3 regions of the Bradyrhizobium sp. 956_D2_N1_4 genome follow, and region 1 is predicted to be linked to each of the others. Evidence: predicted binding sites of a transcription regulator. Region 1 holds the regulator's gene; each other region holds the start of a gene.
The links. The regulator PhoB, encoded in region 1, activates phosphate uptake and scavenging genes when phosphate is short. The targets are predictions, from matches to a motif close to TGTCATNNANCTGTCAT.
Positions count from the first base shown of each region.

Region 2: a site for PhoB is predicted at 1,519-1,535, ahead of AB7535_RS12405 (RNA degradosome polyphosphate kinase). Genes of this name have one in related genera too.
Region 3: a site for PhoB is predicted at 1,412-1,428, ahead of AB7535_RS11385 (acetoacetate decarboxylase). Genes of this name have one in related genera too.

Region 1 covers NZ_CP197237.1:8,210,840-8,215,329, reverse strand. The annotation lists gene AB7535_RS38680 (aspartate aminotransferase family protein) at 1-654, opposite strand, end outside; gene AB7535_RS38675 (GcrA family cell cycle regulator) at 1,111-1,623, shown strand; gene phoB (phosphate regulon transcriptional regulator PhoB) at 1,859-2,566, opposite strand; gene phoU (phosphate signaling complex protein PhoU) at 2,582-3,298, opposite strand; gene pstB (phosphate ABC transporter ATP-binding protein PstB) at 3,310-4,131, opposite strand; gene pstA (phosphate ABC transporter permease PstA) at 4,128-4,490, opposite strand, start outside.
Region 2 covers NZ_CP197237.1:2,723,019-2,727,508, reverse strand. The annotation lists gene AB7535_RS12415 (CDP-alcohol phosphatidyltransferase family protein) at 132-674, shown strand; gene AB7535_RS12410 (chromosomal replication initiator DnaA) at 787-1,464, shown strand; gene AB7535_RS12405 (RNA degradosome polyphosphate kinase) at 1,609-3,801, shown strand; gene ppx (exopolyphosphatase) at 3,817-4,490, shown strand, end outside.
Region 3 covers NZ_CP197237.1:2,519,874-2,524,363, reverse strand. The annotation lists gene AB7535_RS11390 (transporter) at 1-352, opposite strand, end outside; gene AB7535_RS11385 (acetoacetate decarboxylase) at 466-1,248, opposite strand; gene AB7535_RS11380 (patatin-like phospholipase family protein) at 1,468-2,643, shown strand; gene AB7535_RS11375 (type 1 glutamine amidotransferase domain-containing protein) at 3,111-3,911, shown strand; gene AB7535_RS11370 (TadE/TadG family type IV pilus assembly protein) at 4,024-4,490, opposite strand, start outside.

The DNA.
Region 1 (4,490 bases):
GTCGAACGCGAGCAGCAGGCCCTTCTCGTCGCAGAGCTGGCGCAACGCCCTCAGGAAGGCGGGCGTTGCCGAACGCACGCCACCCTCGCCCTGGATCGGCTCGATCAGGATGCCGGCGGTCTGCGGACCGATCGCCTTCTTGACGGCTTCGATATCGCCATGCGGGACCTGGTCGAAGCCGTCCATCGGCGGGCCGAACCCTTCGAGATATTTTGCCGAACCGGTCGCGGCGAGCGTTGCCAGCGTGCGGCCGTGGAAGGCGCCTTCGAAGGTGATGATGCGGTAACGTTCCGGATGACCCTTGGAGAAGTGATGATGGCGGACGAGCTTGATCACACCTTCCAGCGCTTCGGCGCCGGAATTGCAGAAGAACACGAAGTCCGCGAAGCTTTCGTTGCACAGACGCGCGGCGAGCTTCTCGCCGTCCGGGCTCTGGAACAGGTTCGACATGTGCCAGAGTTTGGTGGCCTGCTCCTGCAACGCCTTGACCAACGCAGGATGAGCATGGCCGAGCGCATTCACCGCCACGCCCGAGGTGAAATCGAGATAGCGATCGCCATTGGTCGCAATCAGCCAGCAGCCTTCACCGCGCTCGAAACCGAGGTCGGACCTGGCGAAAACGGGGAGCAAATGCGGCGCTGCGCTGTTAGTCATGACGATCACTTGAATGTTGCGGACGGTGTGAGCGTGCATTGCGCAACGCACCATTGACCGGCCCGGAAAACGAAACGTGCCGCCTTTTAAGGGCGGCACGTGTGACTATCTTATGCCTGGTGAAACCGGTGTCAATGCCGCCCGGAAAGCCTCGCGAAACGCAAAATCCGTAGTCTTGCGGTGGCGATTTTGCGTATTTCCGCCACGGAACATGTGGAAGCGAGTCGGCGGACTCTTGCGCGTGAGTCACGCCATATTGTAGCGTTTGGCTTGTCAGATACGACATCTCGTGCAGCAGTTCTGATCCTCTAAGTCCTCATGTACCGGCGTAAGCGTTCGGGCGCATCTGGTGCGCCCGGCGAGCCTTAAGGGATTCTGGCGGCACGGGTTTTTCGAAGCTTAGGCATTCGCCGTGCGGCCGCCAGGATGGCAGGCGCCGGCGAAGGAAAGGGTGCAATGACCGTTTTGACCTGGTCGGATGATCGCGTCGAGCAGCTGAAAAAGCTCTGGGAGGCCGGACTTTCGGCCAGCCAGATCGCCGCTGAACTCGGCAATGTGACCCGCAATGCCGTGATCGGCAAAGTGCACCGGCTCGGCCTGTCGGGCCGCGCCAAGAGCCCTTCATCGGCAGCGCCGCGGCCGCGCAAGGCGCGCCCCGCCCAGCACATGATGCGGGTGACCCGCCCGATCGCACGCGGCAACACCGCGCTGGCGCAGGCCTTCGAAGTCGAGGTCGAGGCCGAACCGGTCACCTACGACAACGTCGTGCCGATGAGCCAGCGGCTGTCGCTGCTGGAGCTGAACGAGGCCACCTGCCACTGGCCGGTCGGCGATCCCTCGAGCCCGGATTTCTTCTTCTGCGGCGGCAAGGCGCTCTCCGGCCTGCCCTACTGCGCCCAGCACTCGCGCGTGGCGTATCAGCCCGCGGCCGATCGCCGGCGCGCGCCGGCGAAGCCAGGTCCGCGCTGAAGTCGTTCTGAGCTCAGAAAGGAGCCGTCACACGATGGCGGCTCAACAAATCCGATGTCGTTCCGGACAAGCGCGCCTCAAGCGCACGCAGATCCGGGACCCTTAACCACCGCAAGATGTGGCTACGGGGACTCGGAGTTACCTTTTGGCACAATAATCACTCGCGGTGGGTGTCCCGGACCCGCGCTTACGCTTGTCCGGGACGACACCGAGAGTGTGGCCGCAGCTCACCGAGCTACGCCTGCTCCGCCTTCGCAAAGCGATCGTCCAGTGCGTAGCCCGCGCCGCGGACGGTGCGGATCGGGTCCTGCTCGCGGCCGAGATTGAGCAGCTTGCGCAGACGGCCGATATGGACGTCGACGGTGCGCTCGTCGATGTAGATGTCACGGCCCCAGACGCTGTCGAGCAGCTGCTCGCGCGAGAACACGCGGCCGGGATGCTCCAGGAAGAACTCCAGCAGGCGATATTCGGTCGGGCCGAGATCGATCGGCCGGCCCGAGCGTGCCACGCGGCGCTTGTCGCGGTCGAGCTCGATGTCGCCATAGGCGAGCACGGTGGCGAGCCGCTCCGGGCTGGCGCGCCTGAGCAGGCCCTTCACGCGTGCCAGCAGCTCCGGCACCGAGAACGGCTTGACGATGTAGTCGTCGGCGCCGGTCGCAAGACCCCGCACCCGCTCGCTCTCCTCACCACGCGCGGTGAGCATGATGATCGGGAGCTGCTTGGTCTCGGGCCGGGTGCGCAGCCGCCGGCACAGCTCGATGCCGGAGAGGCCCGGCAGCATCCAGTCGAGCACGATCAAATCGGGGATATGCTCCTTGAGGCGGGTGTCGGCATCGTCGCCGCGCATCACCGTCTCGACGTCATAGCCGTCGCCTTCGAGGTTGTAGCGGAGAAGCTCGGTGAGAGCTTCCTCGTCCTCAACCACCATAATGCGTGCGCCCATGGTGTTCGTCGCTCCTTAAGTGTTCGGGACCGTCGTGGCGAAGGTCGTCATGTCGCCCTTCGGCCGCTTGTCGGTGATCGCCTGGCCCTCGATCATGTAGAACACGGTCTCGGCGATGTTGGTGGCGTGGTCACCGATGCGCTCGATGTTCTTGGCGCAGAACATCAGATGGATGCAGAACGAGATGTTGCGCGGATCCTCCATCATGTAGGTGAGGAGCTCGCGGAACAGCGAGGTGCAGATGGCGTCGACTTCCTCGTCGCCCTTCCACACCGCCATCGCCGCCGGCAGATCGTGCGCGGCATAGGCGTCCAGCACCGACTTGACCTGCTGCTGCACGAGGTCGGTCATGTGCTCCAGGCCGCGGAACAGCTTGAGCGGATGGAAATCCGTCTCCAGCGCCGCGACGCGCTTGCCCATGTTCTTGGCGAGGTCGCCGATCCGCTCGAGATCGGTCGCGACGCGCATGGCGCCGACGATCTCGCGCAGATCCACCGCCATCGGCTGGCGGCGCGCGATGGTGAGAACGGCGCGCTCCTCGATCTTCTTCTGGAGCGCGTCGAGCTCGGCGTCGATGGTCACGACGCGCTGGCCGAGCGCGACGTCGCGGCGGATCAGCGCGTCGACGGAATCGACGATCATGCGCTCGGCGATGCCGCCCATCTCGGCGACCAGGCGCGTGAGCTCCTGGAGGTCGGTGTCGAAGGCCTTTGCGGTATGTTCAGAACCCATGTTCCGTCTCCTCAGCCGAACCGGCCGGTGATGTAATCCTGCGTGCGCCGGTCGGTCGGCGACGTGAAGATCTTGCTGGTGTCGTCGAACTCGATCAGCTCGCCGAGATACATGAAGGCGGTCTTGTCGGAGACGCGCGCCGCCTGCTGCATGTTGTGGGTGACGATCGCGATCGTGTAGTTCTCGGACAGCTCCTGGATCAGCTCCTCGACCTTGGCGGTCGAGATCGGGTCGAGCGCCGAGCAGGGCTCGTCGAACAAGATCACCTCGGGCCGCACCGCGACCGTGCGGGCGATGCAGAGGCGCTGCTGCTGGCCGCCGGAGAGCGACAGGCCGGAGGCGTTGAGCTTGTCCTTGACCTCGTTCCACAGCGCGCCGCCGCGCAGCGCCTTCTCGACGCGGTCGTCCATCTCGGACTTCGAGATCTTCTCGTAAAGGCGGATGCCGAAGGCGATGTTCTCGTAGATCGTCATCGGGAACGGCGTCGGCTTCTGGAACACCATGCCGACGCGGGCGCGCAGCAGATTGAGGTCCAGCTTGGGGTCGAGGACGTTGGTCTGGTCGAGCATGAGCTGACCGGTGACGCGCTGGCCCGGATAGAGGTCGTACATCCGATTGAAGATGCGCAGCAGGGTCGACTTGCCGCAGCCCGACGGGCCGATGAACGCCGTGACGCGGTTGGTGCCGAGCGCCAGATTGATGTTCTTCAGCGCGTGGTGCTCGCCGTAATAGAAATTGAGGTTGCGCACCGTCACCTTGGCCGGAGCTTCGGGCAGCACCGGCGCCTGCGGCAAACCACCGGCCGCGCTCATCGATACGGAAAGATCACTCATTTTGCGGTCCTCTCGGCGCTCAGAATGCGCGCGCCAATATTCAGGGCAAGAACGGTCAGGGTGATGAGCAGCGCGCCGCTCCAGGCGAGCTGCTTCCAGTAGGCGTAGGGGCTCTGCACGAAATTGTTGATGGTGACCGGCAGGTTCGCCATCGTCTTGTTCAGACCCAGGCTGAAGAACTGGTTCGACAGCGCGGTGAAGAGCAGCGGCGCGGTCTCGCCGGCGACGCGGGCGGTGGCCAGCATCACGCCGGTGATGAGGCCCGAGCGCGCCGCGCGATAGGCGATGCGCTTGATCACCAGCGAGCGCGGCAGGCCGAGCGCCGAGGCCGCCTCACGCAGTGCGTTCGGCACCAGCAG
Region 2 (4,490 bases), 5.5 Mb from region 1:
GCTGGTTACGTCGAATTCCGGGGACGCGCAATGGCAAGCGTGGCGCCCCGCCCTATACTATGTAGATATCAACCGGTTCAGCCTTCAAACGGGCCGGATTCGAGATCAGGCCGGGTGCCAGGAAGCGCCGCGTGAGTATTCCGAATATCATTACCCTGGGCCGCATCATGCTGGTCCCAATCATCGTCTGGGCCATCGTGTCGAGCCAAATGGAGGTTGCGTTCGCCGTCTTCCTCATTGCCGGCGTGAGCGACGCGGTCGACGGCTTCCTCGCCAAGCGCTTCAACATGACGAGCGAGCTCGGCGCCCTGCTCGATCCGCTCGCGGACAAGGCGCTGCTGGTCTCGATCTATCTGGCACTGGGGATCTGGGGCGACATCCCGCGCTGGATCGTGATCCTGGTGGTGTCGCGCGACATCATGATCGTCGCCGCCGTGATCGTGTCCTGGCTGTTCGACAAGCCGGTCGAGATGAAGCCGTCGAAGGTGTCGAAGCTCAACACCGCCGCCCAGGTGGCCTACGCGGCGCTGGTGCTGGCCTCCCTCGCTTTCGGCTTCAAACCGGCGCCCTATGATATGATCCTGATGGGCCTCGTCACGGTCTTCACGCTCTCTTCCGTGTCGCTCTATCTCGTCGAGTGGCTGCGGCACATGAGCACGATCGAGGCCAAGTAGCACGATCGAGGCCAAATGAGCCGGGATGCGGCCCCGCAAAAGGCCAACTCCCGCTCGATGACGTCGAATCTCTTCAAACGAAGCCGGCGCGCCGGCACGGAGCACAGCAAGCGTGGCAGGCCGCGTTCATCCCCGACAATTGGCATTCTCGCTTCCGCACGCGGAAAGCCTCAGCCGGGACAATTTTCTCGAAGGCCCCGCCAACGAAGCCGGTCTTGCCCTCATCGATGCCTGGCCTGAATGGCCGAACCGGATCATGTGGCTGGCCGGCCCGGAAGGAAGCGGCAAGAGCCATCTCGCCGCGATCTGGGCCGAGGCTTCCGGCGCCCGCTCGACCACAGCCAATGGGTTGACCGCCGAAAACGTCCCGGGCGCGCTCGCCACCGGCGCGCTGGTGGTCGAGGATCTCAGGGCAAAACAGTTCGACGAGCGGGCCCTGTTTCATCTGATGAACCTCGCGCGCGAGGATGGGGCCTACCTGCTCTTCACCGGCCGCGAGGTACCGGCGTCGATCGAGATCGAGCTGCGCGACCTGCGCTCGCGGCTGCGCGCGGTGCCTGTGATCTCGCTGCTGCCGCCCGACGACCAGCTCTTCCGCGGCCTGATCGTCAAGTTCTGCGCCGACCGCCAGCTCACCGTGGATGAGAGCGTGGTCAGCTACCTCGCTACCCGCCTGGAGCGGTCCTCGGCGGCCGCGCGGGAGGCCGTGCAGCTGCTCGACAGCGAGGCCCTGCGCCTCGGTCGCCCCGTCACGCGGGCGCTGGCCGCCGAGCTGCTTCGGGACGCCTGACCCTTCCGCCTTGGCTCCAAGGCCGCTTGACGCGGCGCAGCGGCGGAACATCAATGTCATCGAAACGTCATCGGACTAACACATGCTCCCGCCGGTTTTGCGCATAAGTCGCAAATTGAGGCGAACTGGATGGATCGACTTCTGATGGACTCTGCGCAAGCTGTTGAAATTAAAGAAAAAGCCCCGGAGACCGAGGGCCTGCCGGCGATTGCCTCAAGTCCCGAGCGCTTCATCAATCGCGAGCTCTCCTGGCTGCACTTCAACCGCCGCGTCCTCGAGGAAGCGGTCAATCCCAGCCACCCCATGCTGGAGCGGGTGCGTTTCTTGTCGATTTCAGCGAATAACCTCGACGAATTCTTCATGGTCCGCGTCGCCGGCATCAAGGCCCAGATCCGCGAGGGCATCGCCGAGCGCAGCCCCGACGGCCTGACGCCGTCCGAGCAGCTCGCGCTGATCAACCGCACCGTCTCGCAGCTTGCCTCTGACCAGCAGGCGATCTGGCGCGACCTGCGCGGCACGCTGGCCGACGTCGGCATCGTGCTGGTCGACGGCAAGGACGTCACCAAGGCGGAACGAACCTGGGTCGAGGACTACTTCCTCAACAACGTGTTTCCGCTGTTGACCCCGCTCGCGATCGACCCGGCTCACCCCTTCCCGTTCATTCCGAGCCTCGGCTTCACCATCGCGCTCCAGCTCACGCGCGCCGCCGACGGCAAGCAGATGAACGCGCTGATTCGTATGCCCGGCAAGATCGACCGCTTCATCCGGTTGCCGGCCGAGGGCAAGGTCGTGCGGCTGATCTCGCTCGAGCAGGCGACCGGGCTGTTCATCAACCGCCTGTTCCCCGGCTACAATCTCCACGGCCAGGGCGCCTTCCGCATCATCCGCGACTCCGAGCTCGAAATCGAGGAAGAGGCCGAAGACCTCGTCCGCCTGTTCGAGACCGCTCTGAAGCGCCGCCGCCGCGGGTCCGTGATCCGGCTCGAGATCGACGGCAAGATGCCGGAGGAGCTGCGCAGCTTCGTGCAGCATGCGCTGTCGGCCGCCGACGACGAGGTCTTCCTGGTCGACGGCGTGCTCGCCATGAACGAGCTCTCGCAGCTCACCCGCCTCGACCGGCCCGATCTCGAATTCACCCCTTACGTACCGCGCCATCCCGAGCGCGTGCGCGAGCATGGCGGCGACATCTTTGCCGCGATCCGGCAGAAGGACCTCGTCGTCCATCATCCCTACGAATCCTTCGACGTGGTGGTGCAGTTCCTGCAGCAGGCCGCCCGCGATCCCGATGTCGTCGCGATCAAGCAGACGCTCTACCGCACCTCCAACAACTCCCCGATTGTGCGCACGCTGGCGGAAGCCGCCGAAGCCGGCAAGTCCGTCACCGCGCTGATCGAATTGAAGGCGCGCTTCGACGAGGAGGCCAACATCCGCTGGGCCCGCGACCTCGAACGCGCCGGCGTGCAGGTCGTCTACGGCTTCCTCGAACTGAAGACGCACGCGAAGCTCTCGATGGTGGTGCGCCGCGAGGGCGGCGGCCTCACCACTTACGTCCACACCGGCACCGGCAATTATCACCCCGTCACCGCACGCATCTACACCGACCTCTCCTACTTCACCTCGGATCCGACCATCGGCCGCGACGCCGCGCGCGTGTTCAACTTCATCACCGGTTATGCCGCGCCGAGCGATCTGGAAAAGATGGCGGTGTCGCCGCTGACGTTGCGCAAGCGCATCATCGAGCACATCCAGGGCGAGACCGCGCATGCGCGGCATGGCCGCCCCGGCGCGGTCTGGATGAAGATGAATGCGCTGGTCGACCCCGACATCATCGACGCGCTCTACGAGGCCTCACAAGCCGGCGTCCAGGTCGAGCTCGTGGTGCGCGGCATCTGCTGCCTCAGGCCCGGCATTCCAGGCCTGTCGGAGAACATCCGCGTCAAGTCGATCATCGGGCGCTTCCTGGAACACGGCCGAATCTACTGTTTCGGCATGGGCCAGGGCCTGCCGAGCGCGAAAGCGGCTGTGTATATCTCCTCGGCCGACATGATGCCGCGCAACCTCGACCGCCGCGTCGAGGTGCTGTGTCCGCTGCAAAATCCCACGGTGCATCAGCAGGTTCTCGAACAGATCATGGTCGCGAATCTGAAGGACAATGAGCAGAGCTGGCAATTGTTGCCGGACGGGTCCTCGACGCGTATGAAGACCGCGAAGGGCGAGGAGCCTTTCAACGTCCACAACTACTTCATGACAAATCCGAGTCTATCTGGCCGTGGAAAGTCGCTCAAGGAATCCTCGCCGCGCCGTCTCACGCGCCGTAATGAACGTCATCAATCTTGATCCGGGATCGAGGACGTGAAGCGGCCGCGTAAGCGCGGCCCGAGCGTCGCGGTCATCGATATCGGTTCCAACTCGGTCCGTCTCGTCGTCTACGAGGGACTGACGCGGAGCCTCATTCCGATCTTCAACGAGAAGACGCTGTGCGGCCTCGGGCGCGAGGTGCAGAGCACGGGCCTGCTTGCGCCCGACGCCGTCGACAAGGCGCTGACCTCGCTGAAGCGGTTCCGGGCCCTGTGCCGCGTCATGCAGGTCGGTCGCGTGTTTGCGATTGCGACCGCAGCCTGCCGTGACGCCTCCAACGGCCCCGACTTCATCGCGAAAGCCGAGCGCATCTGCGCCGTGAAAATCGAGATCCTGTCGGGCCCGCGCGAGGCACGGCTGTCGGCGCTCGGCGTGATCTCCGGCATCCATCATCCCGACGGCATCGTCGGCGATCTCGGCGGAGGCTCGCTCGAGCTGATCGACGTGCGCAAGAACAGCGTGCGCAGCGGCGTGACGCTGCCGCTCGGTGGCCTCGCGCTCCAGGACCTCGCGCACAAATCGCTCAAGCGCGCCGACCGCATCGTGCGCGAGGAGCTCGACGAGGTGCCGCAGCTCACCGCCGGCCGCGGCCGCACCTTCTACGCCGTCGGCGGCACCTGGCGCGCGCTCGCGCGCATCCACATCATCCAGAGCGGCTATCCGCTCCA
Region 3 (4,490 bases), 5.7 Mb from region 1:
CGAAACGCAGGAACGCGGTCTCCTCCGTCGCGCTGTCGATGTCGCGCACGAGATCGGAGAAGACGCCGTAGACGCAATGGTCGATGACGTGAAGCTGCTGGAAAGTGTCGTTGGACAGCAGGAGGTCGCGCGCGAGCGGCGGCAGCTGTGACGCCGCGATCCAGGGCCGTGCGCGCGCATCGGTCAGGTTGAAATGCAACCAGAGCCGGCCGTCGTGGCTGAACTCGATCGGCTGGTCGATCGGCAGCGCCTCGGCGCTGCCATCGCCGTGCAGCCGGAACGCCCAGACCAGGCCGGGAATGGCGGGCACGGAATCCGATATCGCGCTGACAAGCTTCGCCGGCTCAGCCATGGCCAACCCCAACCGTCAACAAATGCCCCGTTTCCGGAAGATGGCTGACGGCATCTTCCGGACCTCTCACGGGTACTCAATTACGGCTTTGTTACAGTTTGATGATGGCCGCCCTACTCCGCGGCCAGCCCCGTCGCGGCCATCGCCTCGGCCTCCTTGACGTAGTCGTGCACGACGCGGCCGAACGGCAGCGTGAGATCGGCGATGTAGTGGTGCGCGCCCAGGCAGCGGCGAACCGGGAAATCCGCGACCGGCGCGTTGACGTGCGGCACCAGATGCAGCCGGCCGGGCCCCATCCAGGAGCCCTTCGGCACGATGTCGATGAGGTTGATCGCGACGAGCTGACAGACTTCGAGACGGCCGTCGACGCCCGGGATCATCTTCAGATTGATCTGCGTCTTCGACAGCGTCGCGCGGGTGCGATCGCCGTTGCCGGCCATGCTCTCGTGCTTGTAGCCCATCGTGCCCATGGCGACGAGCTGGCCGGCATATTCCAGCGTGCCCGTCAGCGTGTCCTTGACGATTTCTAGTTTCGGATGGGCGTACTTCTTGGGAAAGCCCCAGATCTCGCGACCCGCCGCGATCGGCGGATCATCATCCAGATACATCTGCGAGACGAAATTGACCTCCTCGCCGTTGAGGCGCGCGGGGATGACGAGGCCGGATTCGGTGTAGCTGCCGAAGCCTGAGGAGTCCGGCATCTTGATCCATTCGTAATGCACGATCGGCTGGTCGATCGGCTCCAGCGGCTCAGGCAGGCCGGCGCGGATCAGCTCCGGATCGGTCTCGTAGGTGATGACGAGGAATTCGCGGTTGACGAAGCGATAGGGCCCGGCCGGATAGCTCGGCCCCGCCGCCGGCATGGACGGAAGTCTCAGCACGTCTTCCCTGCGCATCCTGATCTCCTGTGTGTGATGCCCGCCCGGCGGCGTCAGGCCTGGACCCAAATTGCTAGCCGCCGTCATTGACCGCGATGTGAAGGATTTCCGTCAGGCGCACGACCTCCCGCCATTCCCGCTGCGGTCGGCCTGCATGCGGACGATGCATCGGCGCTGAAATTGTCATCACGCCGTCACTGCCGGACGCAATCGTTTGGTCCACGCTAGGAGGCACCCATGGACGCCCGCACGTCGCAACCGGCTCATCAGACGCATCAGCCTCCCGCACGGGGCTGGCGCCCCGAACGCTGCGACCGCGTCGCGCTGGTGCTGCAAGGTGGCGGCGCGCTCGGCGCCTACCAGGCCGGCGTCTACCAGGCGCTGCACGAAGCCGGCATCGAGCCCGACTGGGTCTGCGGTGTCTCGATCGGTGCAATCAATTCCGCCATCATCGCCGGCAACAAGCCGGAGAAGCGGCTGGAGGCGCTGCGCATCTTCTGGGAGCGCATCACCAACCGCAAGATCTGGCATTACACGCCCGACGGCGACATCTTCCGCCAGTGGCGCAATCTCACCAGTGCGTGGATGGCGTCGGCGATGGGCCAGCCCGGCTTCTTCACCCCGCACCAGGTCAATCCCTGGTTCAGCCCGGTCGGCGCGCGCACCGCAACCAGCTATTACGACACGATGCCGCTGAAGGAGAGCCTGCTGGAGCTCGTCGACTTCGACCTCATCAACGAGAAGAAGGTCCGTTTCGCGGTCGGCGCGGTCAACGTGCTCTCGGGCAACTTCATCTATTTCGACAACTCCCATGACGAGATCGAGCCGGAGCACATCATGGCCTCCGGCGCCCTGCCCCCGGCGCTGCCGATGGTGCGGATCGGCACCGATCATTTCTGGGACGGCGGCATCGTCTCCAACACGCCGCTCCAGCATCTGCTCGACCAGGAGGACGCGCTCAACTCGCTGGTGTTCCAGGTCGACCTGTTCAGCGCGCGGGGCGTGCTGCCGCGCTCAATCCAGGACGTGATGGCCCGCCACAAGGACATCATGTATTCCTCGCGCACGCGCCACAACACCGATGTCTACCGCCGCACCCACAACCTCAAGGTTCTGCTCTACAAGGCGCTGGCGAAAGTCCCGGACGAGCAACTCTCCGACGAGGATCGTAGCCTCAAGTCGAGCCTGCGCCGCATGCCGGAGATCGCGATCCTGCACCTGATCTACCAGCAGAAGGCCTATGAGGGCGACGCCAAGGACCATGAGTTCTCGGGCACCTCGATGCGCGAGCACTGGACGAGCGGCTACGAGGACACCAAGCGCACGCTGAAGCGCCGCGACTGGATCAAGATGCCGGACGAAGGCATGGGCCTCGTGGTGCACGACGTGCACCGGGAGACGGAGAGCGCGTAAAGCACCCCGCGCGGGCTGCTCCAAACAAAAACTGCGAAAACAACCCCATGCACAGTAGCCGGCGCGTGGCGGATCAATGACTTACGTTTTACCGAAGTAAACTTGACTCGTCGGGCAAAACAGGAGCATGATGGCATCATTGCAAAATCGCACGATGCATCCGCTCAAGGCCGATCGCGCCACATGGTCAGACTGCGCCGCATCCCCTAAATTGCGCGCGGAATGACGTTGGGAGGCTGGCTTGCGCGCTATCAGCGAAGCCGCTTACTTCTTCGGCAGCGACAGATTATTCCCTCCGCAGGAGCCTTCGGGGCGAGCTTGCGGAGCGAAGCGGCGTGCTCCGCCCGATCTGCTCCAGTCGTTGCTTGAAACGCCAGAACGGTCGTCGCGTCAGGTTGCCGTTCGCGTCGGCCGGATTGTTATGAAGTTCTAACCGCAAGACGATCAAGCAAATCGCAGGAGACACCATGTCCAAAGGAAAAGTGCTCGTTGTCGGCTCCAATGCCACCCGTATCGAAATCCAGGGCGGCGGCACCGGACCGACCGGCCAGTACCTCAATGAAACCGTCGTGCCGGCGATGGCCGTGATCGATGCCGGCTACGAGGTGGTGCTGGCGACGCCGAACGGCAAGCAACCGTACATCGATCCGGCCTCCGATCATGCGGCTCATTTTGACGGCGACGAGAAGGCCTACCGGCGGGGACGCGACTTCTTCGACAAGGCCCCGGCGATGACCAACGTCCATACGTTGCGCGCGATCGTGGACGGAGGACTGGATCAATACGCCGCCGTTTTTGTCCCCGGCGGGCAGGGCCCGGTCGTCGACCTCATGCAGGATCCCGAGCTCGGCAAGATTCTGCGATATTTCCACGAACGGAAGAAGATCACGGCGCTGCTCTGCCACGGGCCGATCGCAACTCTGGCCGCCCTGCCCGACGCCAAGGCCTATCGCGCCGCCCTGATCGCCGGCGACAAGGCCAAGGTCGCGGAGCTGGGCAAGGGCTGGCAATATGCGGGATACAAGATGACGGTGTTCACCGCCTCGGAAGAGATACCGATCGAGGAGCAGTTCCTGCACGGCAAGATCTACTTCACCATGCCGGACGCGCTGGGAGCTGCGGGTGCCGAGGTCAGCCGAAGCGCCGTCGACTTCGAGCCTTACGTCGTCGAGGACCGCGAGCTGATCACCGGCCAGAATCCGCGGTCCGACCATCCCATCGCGGCAAAGCTGATCGCAGCGCTCGACCGCGCCACTGTGGCGGCGTAAGCGTTTACTCCAATGTCATCCGGCCCGGTGCGCAATTGCGCTCAGGGGAGGAAATCGGGACAGAAGCGTGCCTCAGCGGCATCCGGCTTCTTTCGGACCGCGTTCCGTGAAACTAACAGGTCTTCTGCTGCAAGTGCTGCACGCAGGTGCAGGTCTTCGCCGCCGGATATTTCACGTCGTAATAGGGAAAACTCGACGTGGCGGGGGTGTTCGTCGAGCAGCGGGGGAACAGGTAATAGCTGTCGGACAGCTTCACCGTGCCGGCGATCGTGAAGCCGAGGTTGGGCGCGTAGTCGTAGGACACCTCGCTCAGGATGAGCGAGATGTTGGCATTGCTGGTGCCGCCCGGCGCGGTAAAGGACGACAAGGTCATCTGCTGACCGGCGGCCCTCGCCCCCGACGTACTGGTCGACTTGCTCCATTGCACCGTCGCGTTGCCATTGCTGTCGGTCGAGACCTCGGAGACCGTGATCGTCATCAGCGAGGTGCTGCCGTTCTTGATGGGATAGGGAGCCATGATGGAGCTCGCCGCAGCGAGAATGCCGTCCATCTGGGTCGACGTGACGGCCGTGTTCTGCG